DNA from 3 places in the Scandinavium manionii genome. Region 2 is predicted to be linked to each of the others. Evidence: predicted binding sites of a transcription regulator. Region 2 holds the regulator's gene; each other region holds the start of a gene.

Region 1 (6,137 bases), on a different contig from region 2:
ATTCGTCCGTTGCAGGATAATCTCGCCCGCAGCTATGAACAGCTCGCGCATTATCTGGAACTCAAGTCGCGACTTTTCGACCCGGATATCGAGAATGAAACACAGATTCCGCTGGTTGAACTGGCGATGGCTAACGGCCAGCTGGTCGCCACGCTGAATCAGACCAAAGCCTCGCTGCTAACCCGTTTGCGCGGCGATCGCGGACAGCGTGGCACACGTCGCACGCTGCATTATTATTTCGCGGCGCAGGATATCCACGAGCGGGCCAGCTCCTCGCACGTACAGTATCAGTCCCTGCGCGATAACTTCCGCTACAGCGACGTCATGTTCCGCTTCCAACGCCTGCTTTCGATGCAATCTCAGGCATGTATGCAGCTTTCCCGCTCCATTTTGCTGCGCACGCCCTACCAGCATGATGCACGCTTTGAACGGGCTTTCACTCATCTGAGTGCAGCACTCGAGAGAGTCAGCGCCAGCGGGGCCGATAAAGAGCAGATGAAAGCGCTGGGGTTTCTGCTCAATAACCTTCACGCCATTGACGCGCAGCTAGCGACCATTGAGTCGGAACAGCAATTAGCCATGCCGCAGAGCGAGACCGAAACGCAGCTGGCCGATGACCGACTGCACGGGTTCAGCGATGTCTGGCTGCGACTGAGCCGTAACTTTTCCGCCGAGTCAGCCCTGTTCCGCCATGCGGTCAGGATGTCGCTGGTTCTCTGTGCGGGCTATGCGTTTATACAGTTCACCGGGATGAATCATGGCTACTGGATCCTGCTCACCAGCCTGTTCGTCTGCCAGCCGAACTATAATGCAACGCGCCACCGGCTGGCGCTTCGTGTTATCGGCACGCTGATAGGCGTGGCCATCGGCCTGCCGGTGCTGCTGCTGGTGCCGTCAATTGAAGGGCAGCTGTTACTGATAGTGCTCACCGGTGTGCTGTTCTTCGCCTTCCGAAATATTCAGTACGCCCATGCAACGATGTTCATTACTCTGCTGGTACTGCTGTGTTTCAATCTGCTTGGGGAAGGGTTTGAAGTCGCCCTGCCACGCATTATTGATACGCTTATCGGCTGTGCCATCGCGTGGGCGGCGGTCACCTTTATCTGGCCTGACTGGAAATTCCGTAATCTGCCGACAGTAATGGCGAGGGCTGTTGATGCGAACTGCCGCTATCTGGATGCGATTCTGGAGCAATATCATCAGGGCCGTGATAACCGCCTGCCCTACCGCATTGCCCGCCGCGATGCGCACAATCGCGATGCGGAACTGGCGTCCGTGGTCTCGAACATGTCTACCGAGCCCCGCATGACGGCGGAAATGCGGGAAACGGCCTTCCGACTGCTTTGCCTGAATCATACCTTTACCAGCTATATTTCTGCGCTTGGTGCACATCGGGAGCGGTTAACCAACCCTGATATCCTGGCGTTGCTGGATGATGCAGTTTGTTATGTTGACGACGCGTTTCATCATTCACCGTCGGATGAAAAACGCGTGCAGAAGGCACTGGCGGGCTTAATGGAACGGATCCATCACCTCGACCCCGGTTCAGAAAATAAAGCCCCGCTAGTCCTCCAGCAGATTGGATTAATGGTAAGCCTGTTGCCGGAATTTTGTCACCTGCAGCAGAAGGTTACCCCTCTTCGGGCATAGCCTTCTTTTTCCCCGTCAGCGTCTCTGCCCACTCAAGGAGATGCTGACGGCGGTGCAACGGTATGATGGCCGCATGTATTCCTGTTATGGCCCCCTCCAGTGCGAACAGCACATTGATACTTAAATCCTTCCGCATAGTACGCAGTCGATACCACGCCGCCGCCGCACCCAACTTTTGTAACGTGTCCAGGTCGTGAATCCCCGCCTCTGTCAGCAGTAGTTCCAGTTGAAAGCTGATATTGGGCAGGTTACGCATTCGCTGTGGGTCGCTTCGACGCTTCTTCTCGTTTTGCGCTCCACGGAGTGACAACGCAGACATGTTCAATAACAGAGTCTGATCCTGCCAAAGGTTTTCGTCGACCCAATAGTAATTCAGCGATATTGGACGGCCACGCTTAACAAGCGTCAACAACCGCTGTGGCGTTGCCACATTATAGGTCGCACTTTGTTCACACACCCGGAGGTAAAGCTCTCCATGAGCCACCATGGCGAAGACGGTGTCATCAATGGAAAGGCTATATCCCCCAAATAATGCGCGGTGATGAATTTTCCCCAGAGATGACAAACATTCTTCACACTGATAGATCCTTTTAATTGATATTTTTCCCATGATTCTGTCCTGTAATCATGCAGTTATATGAAAGGGTTTTGATAGCGGATCCGTTAATGAAGAACATAAGGAAGTTCAATTACGGGGGCAAGAGGTTCTTATCCAGAGGTCCTATTCTGTGCAATATTTGCGAGGAGCTTTCAGAAAATGAAGTTGATCTTTCGTCTGACCAGGTATACTGTACATTCATACAGTACACCCACAAGGCGGGATTCACTATGTACACTTCAGGTTATGCAAATCGCACATCAATGGTTTCTGCAACTGCAGTCGACCATCCACAGCACAGTTCTACTGGGCTTATCAGCGAAGTGCTTTATCGTGAGGATCAGCCGATGATGACTCAACTGCTGCTGTTACCCCTTTTACAACAGCTTGGCCAGCAAGATCGCTGGCAATTGTGGCTCACGCCGCAGCAGAAACTGAGTCGCCAGTGGGTTCAGGCATCGGGCCTTCCGCTGTCTAAAGTTATGCAAGTTAGCCAAATGTTGCCAGAAATGACGCTTGAATCTATGATTCGCGCACTTCGTACCGGGAACTATAGTGTTGTTATTGGCTGGGTTACCGAAGAGTTGAGCGAAGATGAACATCATCGACTCACGATTGCGGCCGAAGAAGGTAACGCAATGGGCTTTATTATGCGTCCTGTCAGAACCACTTCCCTGCCCACGAGACAGTTTTCTGGCCTTAAAATTCACTCTAATTTGTATCATTGAGTAAAAATAGGATTATTCCTAGCATTTTTTTTACCCTGTCTATAACCCGCTATTTTTTGCGGGTTAATTTAGGAAAATGCTTGTCTGGTGCGGTTCTCAGCATTTTGTTCGGCCCAAAAATTCAACATAAATGTTAAATATTGTGTACACAACTCTTTTTTTTTCATATGCCTGACAGAGTTCACACTTGTAAGTTTTCAAGTACGTTGTAGACTTTACATCGCCAGGGGTGATCGGCTTAAGCCACAGATTACGGCGTAGTTACTGAATTAGGCTCCGCCCCCGGTGAAGGATTTAACCGTGAACTTCTAAATGGATATTCATGGCGATTTTTGGATGATAACGAGGCGCAAAAAATGAAAAAGACAGCTATCGCGATTGCAGTGGCACTGGCAGGCTTCGCTACTGTAGCGCAAGCCGCACCGAAAGATAACACCTGGTATGCTGGTGGTAAATTGGGCTGGTCTCAGTTCCATGATACTGGCTGGTATGACAGCTCCCTGAACAACAACGGTCCAACCCACGACAGCCAGCTCGGCGCAGGTGCGTTCGGTGGTTACCAGGTAAACCCGTATGTTGGTTTCGAAATGGGTTATGACTGGCTGGGCCGTATGCCTTATAAAGGCGACCAGGTTAACGGCGCATTCAAAGCTCAAGGCGTTCAGCTGACTGCTAAACTGGGTTACCCGGTAACCGACGATCTGGACGTTTATACCCGTCTGGGCGGCATGGTATGGCGCGCTGACTCCAGCAACAACCAAACCAGCGACAACCACGACACCGGCGTTTCCCCAGTATTCGCTGGCGGCGTTGAGTGGGCAGTGACCCGTGACATCGCTACCCGTCTGGAATACCAGTGGGTTAACAACATCGGCGACGCAGGCACCGTAGGTGTTCGTCCTGATAACGGCATGCTGAGCGTTGGTGTTTCTTACCGCTTCGGCCAGGACGATGTTGCTCCAGTTGTAGCTCCGGCTCCAGCTCCAGCTCCAGAAGTACAGACCAAGCACTTCACCCTGAAGTCTGACGTTCTGTTCAACTTCAACAAAGCGACTCTGAAACCAGAAGGTCAGCAGGCACTGGATCAGCTGTACTCCCAGCTGAGCAACCTGGATCCTAAAGACGGTTCAGTAGTGGTTCTGGGCTTCACCGACCGTATCGGTTCTGATTCCTACAACCAGAAACTGTCTGAGCAGCGTGCACAGTCTGTTGTCGATTACCTCGTATCTAAAGGTATCCCGGCTAACAAGATCTCCCCACGTGGTATGGGCGAATCTAACCCAGTTACCGGCAACACCTGTGACAACGTGAAAGCTCGCGCTGCACTGATCGATTGCCTGGCTCCAGATCGTCGCGTAGAGATCGAAGTTAAAGGTAGCAAAGACGTTGTAACTCAGCCGCAGGCTTAAGTTATCGTCTAATAAAAAACCCCGCATCGCGGGGTTTTTTTTTATTCTGAATTCAGGTGGGTTACTTCTCTTTCCCTAGCAACGCCTGCAAATCTTGTTTGAGCGTTGTCATCTTGCTCGCGTACTTCTCTTTGTTTTCCGCATCTTCAATTAGCTGCACTATCGTCTCCGACAGGGTCTTAGCCCGGCGATGTGCCAGACCCGCCAGGCGTTGCCAGACGATAAACTCCAGGTCGATAGACTTCTTGCGAGTATGCTGATGCTCGGCGTTGAAGTGACGTTTACGTCGCGCTCGAATCGTTTGCTTCATACGATTAAACAGTGCCGGATTCATGTGCTGCTCAATCCAGTCGTTGACCTGTACAGGTTCGTTTTCGAGCGTCAGCAAGGTATCTACCGCGTCTTGTGCAGCGCTGGCCTCAATGTAGCGGGTGATCAACTCACCTTCCCGGTGCTTTTTAACCAGGTACTTCCATTTCCAGCCGCTTTCAAGGTTTTCCAGTTGTTGATATTTCATTGCGATCTCAATGTGACCGTGTAACTCATTTCAGGATAACAGGTTTTTGCTGATGTGCTGAGAAGAAATCGCCCTGAGCGAGTGAGGCTATTATCCTTCAGAAAGTTGCCCGCTAATCCCCGTGTGCTGAGTGTCGCCTTGAGGTATAATCACCCGCTTTACATCTGACTAAAAAACAGCGACTTTGACGATTACAAAACTTTCACGGCGCGATTTAGCCCCCGATCTTGAGGCTTATCAGACGCTGTTTGCCCAGCCTGATTTGGCAACCGAAACCGATTCCTTACCCGGCGAACTGCAGGCACGTCTGCACTACGCGCTGGATCAATTCCTCTATCCTCAGGCCATATCTGACTTCCTGTTGGTGAAAGCCCCGGAAGAACCTGAGTATCTACAGTTACTGACCGATGCCACTCGAGAACGTCGCGACGATACGCAGCCGCTCTGTGGTGTCCGTTACACGATCAACGGCAATCAGGTTACTCTGACTGAGGCCACCACGCCCGAAGACAATTTCTCAAGCCAGAGGCCAGTAATTCAGGCTGATTGGGTTGAAGCCGAACAACTGTTTGGCTGTGTTCGTCAGTTCAATGGTGAAATCAGCCTCCAGCCGGGTCTCGTGCACCAGGCTAACGGCGGCGTTTTAATCCTCTCTTTACGCAGCCTGCTTTCTCAGCCGCTGCTGTGGATGCGTCTGAAAAATATCGTCTCCCATCAGCGTTTTGACTGGCTGACCTTTGACGATGCCCGTCCCCTGCCCGTCAGTATTCCTTCTATGCCGCTGTCGCTGAAGGTGATGCTGGTCGGTGAGCGTGAATCACTGGCCGATTTCCAGGACATGGAGCCGGAACTGTGTGAAAAAGCCATCTACAGTGAATATGAAGACAATCTGCAGGTCGTTGATGAAGACTCGCAGAAACTCTGGTGTCAGTGGGTGTGGCATATTGCACGCGGTCTGAATTTACCAGGCCCTGATACCGACGCCTGGCCGCTTCTCATTCAGGAAGGTGCGCGCTACACCGGTGACCAGCAGGCTCTGCCGCTGTGCCCGTTGTGGATTGGTCGCCAGCTGCGTGAAGCCGCTGCCTTCTGTGAAGGTGAACGTTTTAGCGCAGAACAGCTGACCACCATGCTGGTTCAACGCCAGTGGCGTGAAGGCTATCTGGCAGAGCGCATGCAGGATGAAATTCTGCTTGAACAGATCCTTATCGAAACGGAAGGCGAACAGATAGGCC
Region 2 (6,137 bases):
GCTGCCCAGCCGTGCGCCAAATACTGTGAGTGCACCAAAACAGAGTTGCAGGAGTAGCGAGCGCAGCATGATGTCGCGGTTCAACGCCAGCAGGCGGCGGATATTGCCTCGCCAGGCCTCTTTGAGCATATCCAGCGATATACCGCGCAGGTGCAGCACGCGCCGTACCATCAGCAAGCCAATGAAAAAGGTCGCGTATTCGGAACACGCTGTCGCCAACGCTGCGCCCTGCACGTTCATGTGCAGGCCCATCACCAGCCATAAATCGAGCACGATGTTTAAGACGTTGCCGACCACCAGCAAAATCACCGGCGCGCGCGCGTATTGCACGCCGAGCAGCCAGCCGAGCAGAACCAGGTTTGCCAGGGACGCAGGGGCACTTAACCAACGGATTTCGAGGAAACGCCGCGCCTGTTCCAGTACGGCATCGCTGCCGCCGACAATGTGCAGCGCCAGGTCAATCAGAGGGGTGCGGAACACAACAATCACCAGGCCCGCCCCCAGCGCCAGCAGCAGAGGCTGTACCAGCGCGCGAGCCAGACGTACAGGGTCTTGAGCGCCGTAGGCCTGTGCGGTGAGGCCGGTGGTGCTCATGCGCAGGAACAACAACAGCATGAACAGGAAACTGGTCGCCATGGAACCGATCGCCACGCCGCCGAGATAAACAGGACTATCAAGATGACCGATGACCGCCGTATCCACCAGACCCAACAGCGGCACGGTGATATTTGAGAAAATCATCGGCAGCGCGAGACGCCACAATGCCTTGTCTGCAGTGGTGAAGAGCGACATGAGAAAACCTGTGATTGTGAATGGGTAAAACGAAGTGACGCCAGAATAGCGCCACTCTTCCCGTCAAAACTTACGTGCTGATGTTCTGGCGATGTATGCCTGAACGCAACGTGAATTATTGAGGGTGTCTAAAGCTAATTACAGCCACTCGCCGTTGCGAATAACGCCAACCGCCAGCCCTTCGATGGAGAAGCTCTGCTGACGCAGATCGACCACAATCGGAGAAAACTCGCTATTTTCAGGCAACAGTTCAACGGTGCTGCCCTGCTTTTTCAGGCGCTTAACCGTCACTTCATCGTCGATACGGGCGACAACGACCTGACCATTACGCACATCCTGCGTTTTATGAACCGCGAGCAAATCCCCGTCGAGAATACCGATATCACGCATCGACATTCCGCTGACGCGCAGCAGGAAATCGGCGCTCGGCTTGAACATCGCCGGGTCAACCTGGTAGTGGCCTTCGATATGCTGCTGTGCCAGCAGGGGTTCACCCGCCGCAACACGCCCGATCAGCGGGATACCGGTTTCTTCTTCTACCAGAAGACGAATGCCACGAGAGGCACCGGAAACAATCTCAAGAACGCCTTTACGTGCCAGCGCTTTCAAGTGCTCTTCAGCCGCGTTCGGGGAACGGAACCCCAAGCGCTGCGCGATTTCCGCACGCGTTGGCGGCATGCCCGTCTGGCTGATGTGATCCCGGATAAGATCGAACACCTCTTGCTGCCTGGTCGTTAACGCTTTCATTCCGCCCCCTGGGTGCATATACAGTTATGCTGTGAGTATATACAGTTAATGGCGAATTTGGAACCGCAAAACGCACAAAAAACCAGACGTTTGCGTAATTCTGCGGGTGTTATCGATAATGCGACCACAACAGCGTTACCCAGGTGAGTAAGGCGACACCAATTGCCAGAAACACCGCGGCGGAACCCATATCTTTTGCACGACCTGACAGTTCGTGGCGTTCCGTCCCAATGCGGTCAACCACCGCTTCAATCGCACTGTTGATAATTTCCACTATCATCACCAGAAGCACTGAGCCAATCAGTAACACTCGGGTGATGGCATCCACATCTAACCAACAGGCGAGAATGATGGCGATAACGGCGGCAACGCCTTCCTGGCGGAACGCGGCTTCGTTTTGCCATGCGGCACGAAAACCTTTCCAGGAGTAGCCTGCTGCTTTGAAGATTCGGGTTAACCCGGTGGTATCATTTGCCATCAAAAGAACCTTTTACATTATTTAGCATCAATGTCACTGCGCGCCTGACGCGGTAGAACAGATATTCTGTGCACTTTCTGTTATCCTTGCGGCGCATTTGCATGATTAACCAGAGGCTTTACATCGTTTATGTCTGGCTGGCCACGAATTTACTACAAATTACTGAATTTACCATTAAGCGTGCTGGTAAAAAGTAAGTCTATCCCGGCAAATCCTGCTGAGGAACTTGGACTCGATACCTCACGCCCTATTATGTACGTTCTGCCGTATAACTCGAAGGCAGATCTGCTGACTTTACGCGCCCAATGTCTGGCGCACGGTCTTCCGGACCCGCTTGAGCCGCTCGAAATCGACGGCACCGAGCTGCCGCGTTACGTGTTCATTCACGGCGGGCCGCGTGCGTTTACGTATTACACGCCGAAAGAAGAGTCTATCAAGCTGTTCCACAATTATCTGGATTTGCATCGCAGCAATCCAGAACTTGATGTGCAGATGGTGCCGGTGTCCGTGATGTTTGGACGCTCTCCGGGCCGCGAAAAAGGCGAAGTCAACCCGCCGCTGCGCATGATGAATGGCTTCCAGAAATTCTTTGCCGTGACCTGGCTCGGTCGCGACAGCTTCGTGCGTTTCTCACCGTCCGTTTCGCTGCGCCGCATGGCCACCGAGCACGGCACCGACAAAATTATCGCACAGAAGCTGGCCCGTGTGGCACGAACGCACTTTGCCCGTCAGCGTCTGGCGGCCGTAGGCCCACGCCTACCTGCACGTCAGGACTTGTTTAACAAGCTGCTGGCGTCCAAAGCGATTGCCCGCGCGGTAGAAGACGAAGCGCGCAGCAAGAAAATTTCCCATGAGAAAGCGCAGCAAAACGCCGTCGCCCTGATGGAAGAGATTGCCGCCAACTTCTCTTACGAAATGATTCGCCTCACTGACCGCGTGCTGGGCTTCACCTGGAACCGTTTGTACCAGGGGATCAACGTGAATAACGCCGAGCGCGTGCGCCAGCTGGCTCACGATGGCCATGAAATTGTGTATGTGCCCTGCCACCGCAGTCACATGGACTACATGCTGCTGTCCTACGTGCTCTATCACCAGGGGCTGGTGCCGCCGCATATCGCCGCGGGCATCAACCTGAACTTCTGGCCAGCCGGCCCGATTTTCCGTCGTCTGGGCGCGTTCTTTATCCGTCGTACCTTCAAGGGCAACAAGCTCTATTCCACTGTGTTCCGTGAATACCTCGGCGAGCTGTTCAGCCGTGGTTACTCCGTAGAATACTTCGTGGAAGGCGGGCGTTCCCGTACCGGTCGTCTGCTGGACCCGAAAACCGGCACCCTGTCGATGACCATTCAGGCAATGCTGCGCGGCGGCACCCGACCTATCACCCTCGTACCGATCTACATCGGCTATGAGCATGTGATGGAAGTGGGAACTTACGCGAAAGAACTGCGTGGTGCGACTAAAGAGAAAGAGAGCCTGCCGCAGATGCTGCGCGGGTTAAGCAAGCTGCGCAATCTCGGCCAGGGTTACGTCAACTTTGGCGAACCGTTGCCGCTGATGACCTACCTGAACCAGCACGTGCCGGAATGGCGTGAATCAATCGATCCGATTGAATCCATTCGCCCGGCATGGCTGACGCCAACGGTGAATAACATCGCCGATGATCTGATGGTGCGTATTAACAACGCGGGCGCGGCTAACGCCATGAACCTGTGTGTGACTGCGCTGCTGGCGTCGCGCCAACGTTCTCTGACTCGCGAGCAGCTGACCGAACAGTTGGATTGCTATCTGCAGCTGATGCGCAATGTGCCGTACGCAGCAGATGCCACGGTGCCGTCGGTCACTGCCAGCGCGCTGATTGACCACGCGTTGCAGATGAACAAGTTCGAAGTCGAGAAAGACACCATCGGCGATATCATCATTCTGCCGCGCGAGCAGGCAGTGCTGATGACTTACTATCGCAACAACATCACCCACATGCTGATGATCCCGTCCCTGCTGGCGGCCATCGTTACGCAGCATCGCACTATCTCCCGCACCGAGATGGTCCGTCATGTGGAGATGCTGTATCCGATGCTGAAATCCGAACTGTTCCTGCGCTGGGAAAAGGAAGAGCTGGCGGGCGTGATTGACGAGCTGCTGGCAGAAATGCAGCGTCAGGAACTGGTGACTATTGAGAACGACGATGTTCGCATTAATCCGTCGCACTCCCGCACCCTGCAGCTGTTGGCCGCCGGAGCACGTGAAACGCTGCAACGTTACGCGATAACCTTCTGGCTGCTGAGCGCGAATCCGTCCATCAACCGTAGCACGCTTGAAAAAGAGAGCCGTACCGTGGCTCAGCGTCTGTCGGTGCTGCACGGCATCAATGCGCCGGAGTTCTTCGACAAAGCGGTGTTCAGTACTCTGGTGCTGACCCTGCGCGACGAAGGCTACATCAGCGACAGTGGCGATGCCGAACCGGCTGAGACGATGAAAATCTATCAGCTGCTGGCCGAACTGCTGACACCGGACGTCCGTCTGACTATCGAGAGCGCCAGTCAGGACGCTTAATGTCAGCACATAAAAAAAGGCGGAGCCATGTGAACGGCTCCGCCTTTTTTGTTTTTGTTGCCAGGTGGTCCTGCCCGGCAAGCAATGCGCCGCCGGGGAAAAATTAAACCATGTAACTCATCGCCAGACCGATAAACAGTACCAGCCCCACGTAGTTATTGTTCAGAAACGCCTTAAAACAGGCATCACGGTCACGGTCTTTAATCAGTTTCTGCTGGTAAACGAACAGCGCACCGGCGACAAAAATCGACCAGTAGAACGCCCAGTTTAAACCGCTCATCCAGCCCACGGCGGCCATCAGCGCCAGTACGGCCACCTGCAAAATGCCGATGATCAATTTGTCCTGTTTACCGAACAGAATGGCCGTCGATTTCACGCCAATCTTCAGGTCGTCATCTCTGTCGACCATTGCGTACTGGGTGTCGTACGCCACGGCCCAGCAAATATTGGCGAGGAACATCAGCCAGCAACTCAGGGGCAGCGATTCACTCACGGCGGCATAGGCCATCGGAATCGACCAGCCAAACGCCGCGCCCAGCACCACTTGCGGCAGATGGGTGTAACGCTTCATAAATGGATACACCCACGCCAGCGCCAGACCTGCCACCGACAGCAGAATGGTCATCTTATTGAGCGTCAGTACCAGCAGGAACGACAGCACCACCAGCACGATAAACAGCGTACGCGCCGCTTTTTCGCTCACGTCACCGCTGGGTAAAGGTCGATGTGCCGTGCGTTTAACATGGCCGTCGATTTTGCGGTCTGCGTAATCATTGACCACGCAGCCGGCGGCGCGCATCAGCCAGACGCCCGCCACAAATACCGCGAGGATCCACAACGGCGGCACGCCAGGCATCGCCACCCACAGCGCCCATAACGTCGGCCAAAGCAGCAGCAGCGAGCCGATTGGCTTATCAATTCTCATCAGACGGCTATAAGCCTGCAGCTTATTCTGCGTCAGACTCTTATCCATAATTCACTTCCTCTCAGTACAGCGGCGACGCAGGCAGAAACAGCTCGGTTAACAACAGCGGTTTTCCGCTCAGCCGGAGGCGGGAACGACGCCCCCACAGCTCTGCATCTTTACCAATTTCAATAAAATCACGGGTTAAAGTGGATGACGTAAACAGATAACGCCCCAGCGGCGTTTTGCCCAGCTGTTGCAGCTGAAGCTCGGGCCCGCTCAGGGTGGATTCAGGCACAACCGTGCGCCCGGCAAGCCAGGGCTCATCGTCGGCACACAGCAAAATTTCACGCAGCCAGTAGCGCGCTTCAACAGGCAGCAATGCCTGCTCTGCAATAATCTCATCCTGACCGACAAAACCTTCGCGGATAAGCGTCACAGTGACGCGCTTGCCCTGCTGTTCGAAGCGTTTGGTCATGGAATCTTCCAGCAGCAACCAGTCAAGCTGTGCCGCATCGAGTTCCGGAAGGGTGGTGTAATAGCGTAGCGCACGCAGCTGCGCCAGCGCAGGGTGTGACATACCAGGCTCTCCGATACATAACTTATCGGCATTGTATCGTAGAAAAGGGTTCGCGGGAGGAAGAAACGTCAATATACGATCAGCCG
Region 3 (6,137 bases), on a different contig from region 2:
GCTGCGCGTACTGCTGCACTGGCTCCGGATCCTGCCACAATTCTTCGATAGAAGGCTGATGACGGAAGGCTTCTGGTTGAACATATTCTGGTTTCGCGACAGGTGCCTGCGGCGGCCAATTGTCCGGAGACGGAGCAATAACCGGATCTGGCGTTTGCGGGGCTGGAACGGCCTGCCATTCCACACTCGGCGCGGCCATTTCCCCGCCGGGAACGGAAGGTGCAGCCATCGCGGCTGATGCCGGTTCTGCCCAAGCCTGAGTGGTCGCCATTGCAGCAGCTGCTGCGGCAACCGGTTCGGCGATGGAGTGACCGTTCATCAGCGGATCGTTTTCATCCCAGGCTGCCGGGCGGGTCGCGCTGTTGCCGGAGAAAAGAACATCATCGACATCAGGCTGGCGCGTTGCGCTATTGCCTGAGAACAATACATCATCGGCATCTGCGGCTTGACCACGGGCGCTGTATTGAACTTCGGTTTCGTCTTCATCCATTCGGCGACCGGAGAACAACGCAGCGTCCGTTTTGCGACCCATCGGGTTGCTAAACTTATCGGCAATGCGCTGGCGACGCGCCAGTGCACCGCGCAGAATACGGGCGCGGCGCCCTTCTCTCTTCGGTGCGACGTCATGATCGTCTTCGTCATCTTCGTATTCTTCGTCGTCAATCCACGAATCGTCGCGACGGGTACGGTTGCTGGCGAAGGTCAGAATATTGAGGATCCAGTTACCGATTTTCTCGGCAATGCTAACCCAGGACCAGCCGGTGAACAGCGTCAGTCCTGCAGCCCAAATGCAAAGCAAGGCCAGCGTACCGCCGCTGCTGTGCAGCATGGGTTGCAATGCGGTGCTGAGCAGGCTGCCGATAACCCCGCCCGAGGCAAAGTACCAGATGTCATCTGCGTTGATCGCGGCAAGCCCACACAGGGTGAGGATCATCGCCAGGACGCCAATCAGACGTAGCGCCACTGCAAAATAATCAACGTATTCGTCACTCGCGCGATGCTTATACGCGAACCAGCAGGCACCGATAATCATCACAGGCAAGGTGTACGCCATTACGCCAAAAATGAAAAACAGCGTATCCGCAAGCCATGCACCCGGCATTCCGCCAAGATTATGTATCGGTTCGTGCCAGGCGGTTTGTGACCAACTGGGATCGGAAGGATTAAAGCTAAGTAGTGCTGCCATCAGCCAGATGGCAAAAAGGGAACAGAGGATCAGGAACGCTTCAAGAAGACGGCGCCCGCTGCTTAATCTGTTAATCGTTACTTCTTTTTCTTCAGTGTATTCCTGGCTCAAGAAAGGCACTCCAGGTCCTTGATGCTAAAACGGACAACAGCGCCGGGTCTCCCCGGCACTGTTGCTGTATGGATTAACAGGAGTGTAATCAACTTACGTTGATTTTGCACCTGTTCCGTTTAGCGTGTCTTAATTACCAGACGATTACTCTGCTTGACCTCTTCCATAACCACGTAGGTACGGGTGTCATTTACGCCTGGCAGGCGCAGCAGGGTTTCGCCTAACAGCTTACGGTACGCTGACATGTCAGGCACGCGGGTTTTCAACAGATAGTCGAAATCACCGGAGACCAAGTGACACTCTTGAATTTCTTCAAGTTTTTGCACAGCGGAGTTAAATTGTTCAAACACATCCGGGGCGCCACGATTCAGAGTTATCTCAACAAAAACCAGCAGCGATGCATCCAGATAATGTGGGTTCAGCAGCGCAGTATAGCCCTGAATAAACCCTTGTCTTTCCAGCCGACGTACGCGCTCAAGGCAAGGTGTCGGAGAAAGTCCCACTCGTTTAGAAAGCTCGACGTTGGAAATTCGCCCATCCTTTTGCAATTCGTTCAAAATGTTACGATCGATGCGGTCGAGATCTTTGCCTGGGCGCTTCTTGCTATCTACCATTATTATTGTCTCTCTGTATTCCTTCCCTACTCCTGTCTGGACCCTGTGCACTTCACTGTTCAGAGCCTGTGCCCGTCGTCTGCGTAAAAAATCTGTCACCAGATGTAACGCATAACCCAAGGGTACGTGTTGAGAAGCCGTTGCCTGTCGGCAGCCACCGTCATCTCGAATGGCGTCTGTCCACGCCATGCGCCGATGATGCTGACCCGGTTAAAAATGGCATTTACGTGCATGAAAATTCACCACACGGTAAACGCTGTTTTTTCTCCCTTCATTGTTTTCGCAAAAGCACAGGGGATTGTCAAAGCAAAACATCGATTTTTAGTACAACATGCCAGATATTCATAATCACCCAGAGACGTTCCTCATGTTATCTCCTTATAATCATCCCGATAGCAGTAGAATTTGTTATCGCAAGCGTAGATAAAACCACCAATCCATTGACGCAATCTATTACACATATCGTTAACAAAATTCCTGCACCCTTTTATTACTTCCGCAAATTCCCTACAATCGCGCCCATTGTCTGCCAACATTTATGGGGATCTCATGGGCACGACCAAACACAGTAAACTGCTTATTCTTGGTTCTGGACCAGCCGGCTACACCGCTGCGGTCTATGCTGCACGCGCAAACCTGCAACCGGTACTGATTACCGGGATGGAAAAAGGCGGTCAGTTGACCACCACCACAGAAGTGGAAAACTGGCCAGGCGACCCGAGCGATTTGACCGGGCCTGCGCTGATGGAACGTATGCATGAACATGCGGTTAAGTTTGAAACCGAAATCCTGTTCGATCACATCAACAAAGTGGATTTGCAGAACCGTCCGTTCCGTCTGACCGGTGACAGCGGCGAATACACTTGTGATGCGCTGATTATCGCAACCGGTGCCTCCGCCCGTTATCTGGGCTTGCCATCAGAAGAAGCGTTTAAAGGCCGCGGTGTTTCTGCCTGCGCCACCTGCGACGGTTTCTTCTATCGCAATCAGAAAGTCGCGGTCATCGGCGGCGGTAACACCGCAGTTGAAGAAGCATTGTATCTGGCAAACATTGCCTCTGAAGTGCACCTGATTCACCGCCGTGACACCTTCCGCGCAGAGAAAATTCTGATCAAACGTCTGATGGATAAAGTGGAAAGCGGCAACATCGTACTTCACACCCATCGCACGTTGGAAGAAGTGACCGGCGATCAGATGGGTGTCAGCGGCCTGCGTCTGCGTGATACTCAGAACAGCGACAACATTGAGTCCCTTGAAGTAGCTGGCCTGTTTGTTGCTATCGGCCACAGCCCGAACACCGGCATTTTTGACGGCCAGTTGGCGCTGGAAAACGGCTACATCAAAGTCCAGTCCGGCATTCATGGCAACGCAACGCAAACCAGTATTCCCGGCGTGTTTGCCGCAGGCGACGTGATGGACCACATTTATCGTCAGGCGATCACCTCCGCAGGCACAGGCTGTATGGCCGCGCTGGACGCTGAGCGTTATCTCGACGGTCTGGCCGATCAGACCAAATAATCTTTACAAGTCAGTAACAAAGGTAAAGAAGGCGACGATAAGTCGCCTTTATTTTTTCCCCGATGTAACATTGCCTTGCCTAATGATTTCAAATAAGACACCTGCTAAGCACGCAATGAATAAAACCCGTCAACAAGAGCTTACCCGCTGGTTAAAACAGCAAAGCGTTCTCTCCCGCCGATGGCTGATGCTTTCTCGTCTGCTCGGTGCGGTCAGCGGAGTGCTGATCATCGCCCAGGCCTGGCTTCTGGCCAAGATACTGCACCACATGATTATGGAAAACATTCCTCGGGAAGCGCTGCTGCTGCCTTTTGTAATGCTGGTTCTGGTCTTTATCCTGCGCGCGTGGGTGGTCTGGCTGCGAGAACGGGTGGGTTTCCATGCCGGGCAGCATATTCGTTTTGAGATCCGAAAAATGGTACTCGACCGCCTACAACAAGCGGGTCCGGCGTGGATCCAGGGTAAACCGGCGGGCAGTTGGGCAACGTTGATTCTTGAACAAATCGACGACATGCATGATTACTATGCTCGTTATCTGCCACAGATGGCGCTGGCTGCGTCCGTGCCGATGCTTATCCTTATCGCGATTTTCCCGTCTAACTGGGCTGCCGCGCTAATCCTGCTGTGCACCGCCCCGCTGATCCCGATGTTTATGGCGCTGGTTGGAATGGGTGCTGCCGATGCCAACCGTCGTAATTTCCAGGCACTGGCAAGACTGAGCGGCCATTTCCTCGACCGCCTACGCGGGATGGACACCTTACGTATTTTCGAACGCGGTGAAGCGGAAACCGACAATATTCGTCAGGCTTCCGAAAGTTTCCGCCAGCGCACGATGGAAGTTCTGCGACTCGCTTTCCTCTCCTCAGGCGTTCTGGAATTTTTCACTTCGCTTTCGATTGCCGTTGTCGCTGTTTACTTTGGTTTCTCCTATCTTGGCCAGCTGAATTTTGGCAGCTATGGCACGACCGTCACCTTGATGTCTGGCTTTTTGGCATTGATCCTGGCGCCGGAATTCTTCCAGCCGTTGCGTGATTTGGGTACTTTTTATCATGCCAAAGCGCAGGCAGTGGGTGCAGCCGACAGTCTGAAGACCTTCCTTGAAGCTCCACTGGCACAGCCTGAGCGTGGTAGCGTCGCGCCAGATGAAACGCAAAATGTGAGCCTTGAAGCGCAAGGTCTGCTGATTAAATCGCCGGAAGGTAAAATCCTCGCAGGACCGCTGAATTTCAGCCTCGCCGCTGGCGAGCGCGTGGTGCTGGTCGGCCAGAGCGGTTCGGGCAAAAGCTCACTGCTCAATACTCTGACAGGTTTTCTGCCATACGACGGCTCGTTAAAGGTGAATGGGACCGAATTGCGTGACCTGGATCCTGACGCATGGCGACGCCTGCTGAGTTGGGTCAGACAAAACCCGCAGCTTCCGGCGTATACGCTGCGTGAAAATGTGCTGCTGGCGAATCCAAAAGCCAATGAGGCGCAGCTGCAACACGCGCTCGACCGTGCCTGGGTGAACGAATTTATCAGCCAGCTTCCGCAAGGGATTGATACGCCAGTCGGCGATCAGGCGGCCCGGTTGTCCGTCGGTCAGGCCCAGCGAGTGGCTGTGGCCCGTGCCCTGCTCTCTCCTTGCCGCTTCTTGTTACTGGATGAGCCAGCCGCCAGCCTCGACGCACACAGCGAACAGCGCGTTATGCAGGCGCTAACGGAAGCAGCAACCAACCAGACCACACTGATGGTCACTCATCAGTTAGAAAATCTTGCCGAATGGGATGCCGTTTGGGTCATGCATCAAGGCCAAATCGTCGAGCAGGGTTCGTTTGCAGAGCTTGCTGAAGCACAAGGGCATTTTGCGCACCTGCTTGCCCATCGTCAGGAGGAGATTTAAATGCGCGTTTTAGCCCCTTACCTGGTGTTATATAAGCGACACAAATGGTTGCTCTCCCTCGGCGTCGTGCTCGCGATTATCACCTTGCTGGCCAGCATTGGTCTGCTGACGCTCTCTGGCTGGTTCTTGTCCGCCTCGGCAGCCGTCGGTTTTGCTGGCGCCTACACCTTTAACTATATGTTGCCTGCCGCGGGTGTACGGGGTGCCGCCATCATCCGTACCGCTGGACGCTATTTCGAGCGTCTGGTCAGCCACGATGCAACCTTTCGCGTGTTGCAGCACCTGCGCGTATTTACGTTCAGCAAGCTGCTGCCGCTCTCCCCTGCCGGGCTGGCACGTTTTCGTCAGGGCGATTTGCTCAACCGCGTGGTGGCGGATGTCGATACCCTCGATCATCTCTACCTGCGCGTCATTTCCCCGCTGATTGGGGCGCTGGTCGTCATTCTGGCGGTCACGTTTGGCTTGAGTTTTCTCGACCTGACGCTGGCGCTGACCCTCGGCGGCATTATGTTACTGACGCTATTCCTGCTACCGCCGCTGTTTTACCGGGCCGGAAAACCAACCGGTGAGAACCTGACGCGGCTTCGCGGTGAATACCGCCAGCAGCTCACATCCTGGCTGCACGGCCAAGCCGAGCTGACAATTTTCGGTGCCAGCAAGCGTTATCGCGAGCAGATGGAACAGACAGAGCTGAGCTGGCACGAGGCGCAACGCCGCCAGTCCGAACTGACAGCCCTTTCCCAGGCACTGATGCTGCTGATGGGTGCCGCGGCGGTCATTGTGATGCTGTGGATGGCCGCTGGGGGCGTAGGCGGCAATAGCCAGC

Evidence for each region. The regulator LexA, encoded in region 2, represses DNA repair genes until DNA is damaged. The targets are predictions, from matches to a motif close to TNCTGTATGTACATACAGNA.
Region 1: a site for LexA is predicted at 2,437-2,456, ahead of sulA (SOS-induced cell division inhibitor SulA). Genes of this name have one in related genera too.
Region 3: a site for LexA is predicted at 1,360-1,379, ahead of MUU51_RS18370 (DNA translocase FtsK 4TM domain-containing protein). Genes of this name have one in related genera too.

Annotation. Positions count from the first base shown of each region.
Region 1 covers NZ_JALIGC010000040.1:12,338-18,474, forward strand. The annotation lists gene yccS (YccS family putative transporter) at 1-1,650, shown strand, start outside; gene MUU51_RS17850 (TfoX/Sxy family DNA transformation protein) at 1,631-2,260, opposite strand; gene sulA (SOS-induced cell division inhibitor SulA) at 2,479-2,976, shown strand; gene ompA (porin OmpA) at 3,333-4,385, shown strand; gene matP (macrodomain Ter protein MatP) at 4,447-4,902, opposite strand; gene MUU51_RS17870 (AAA family ATPase) at 5,087-6,137, shown strand, end outside.
Region 2 covers NZ_JALIGC010000038.1:526,737-532,873, forward strand. The annotation lists gene dinF (MATE family efflux transporter DinF) at 1-792, opposite strand, end outside; gene lexA (transcriptional repressor LexA) at 931-1,539, opposite strand; gene MUU51_RS14370 (diacylglycerol kinase) at 1,649-2,017, opposite strand; gene plsB (glycerol-3-phosphate 1-O-acyltransferase PlsB) at 2,147-4,567, shown strand; gene ubiA (4-hydroxybenzoate octaprenyltransferase) at 4,671-5,540, opposite strand; gene ubiC (chorismate lyase) at 5,554-6,051, opposite strand.
Region 3 covers NZ_JALIGC010000040.1:125,106-131,242, forward strand. The annotation lists gene MUU51_RS18370 (DNA translocase FtsK 4TM domain-containing protein) at 1-1,297, opposite strand, end outside; gene lrp (leucine-responsive transcriptional regulator Lrp) at 1,417-1,911, opposite strand; gene trxB (thioredoxin-disulfide reductase) at 2,461-3,429, shown strand; gene cydD (heme ABC transporter permease/ATP-binding protein CydD) at 3,545-5,311, shown strand; gene cydC (heme ABC transporter ATP-binding protein/permease CydC) at 5,312-6,137, shown strand, end outside.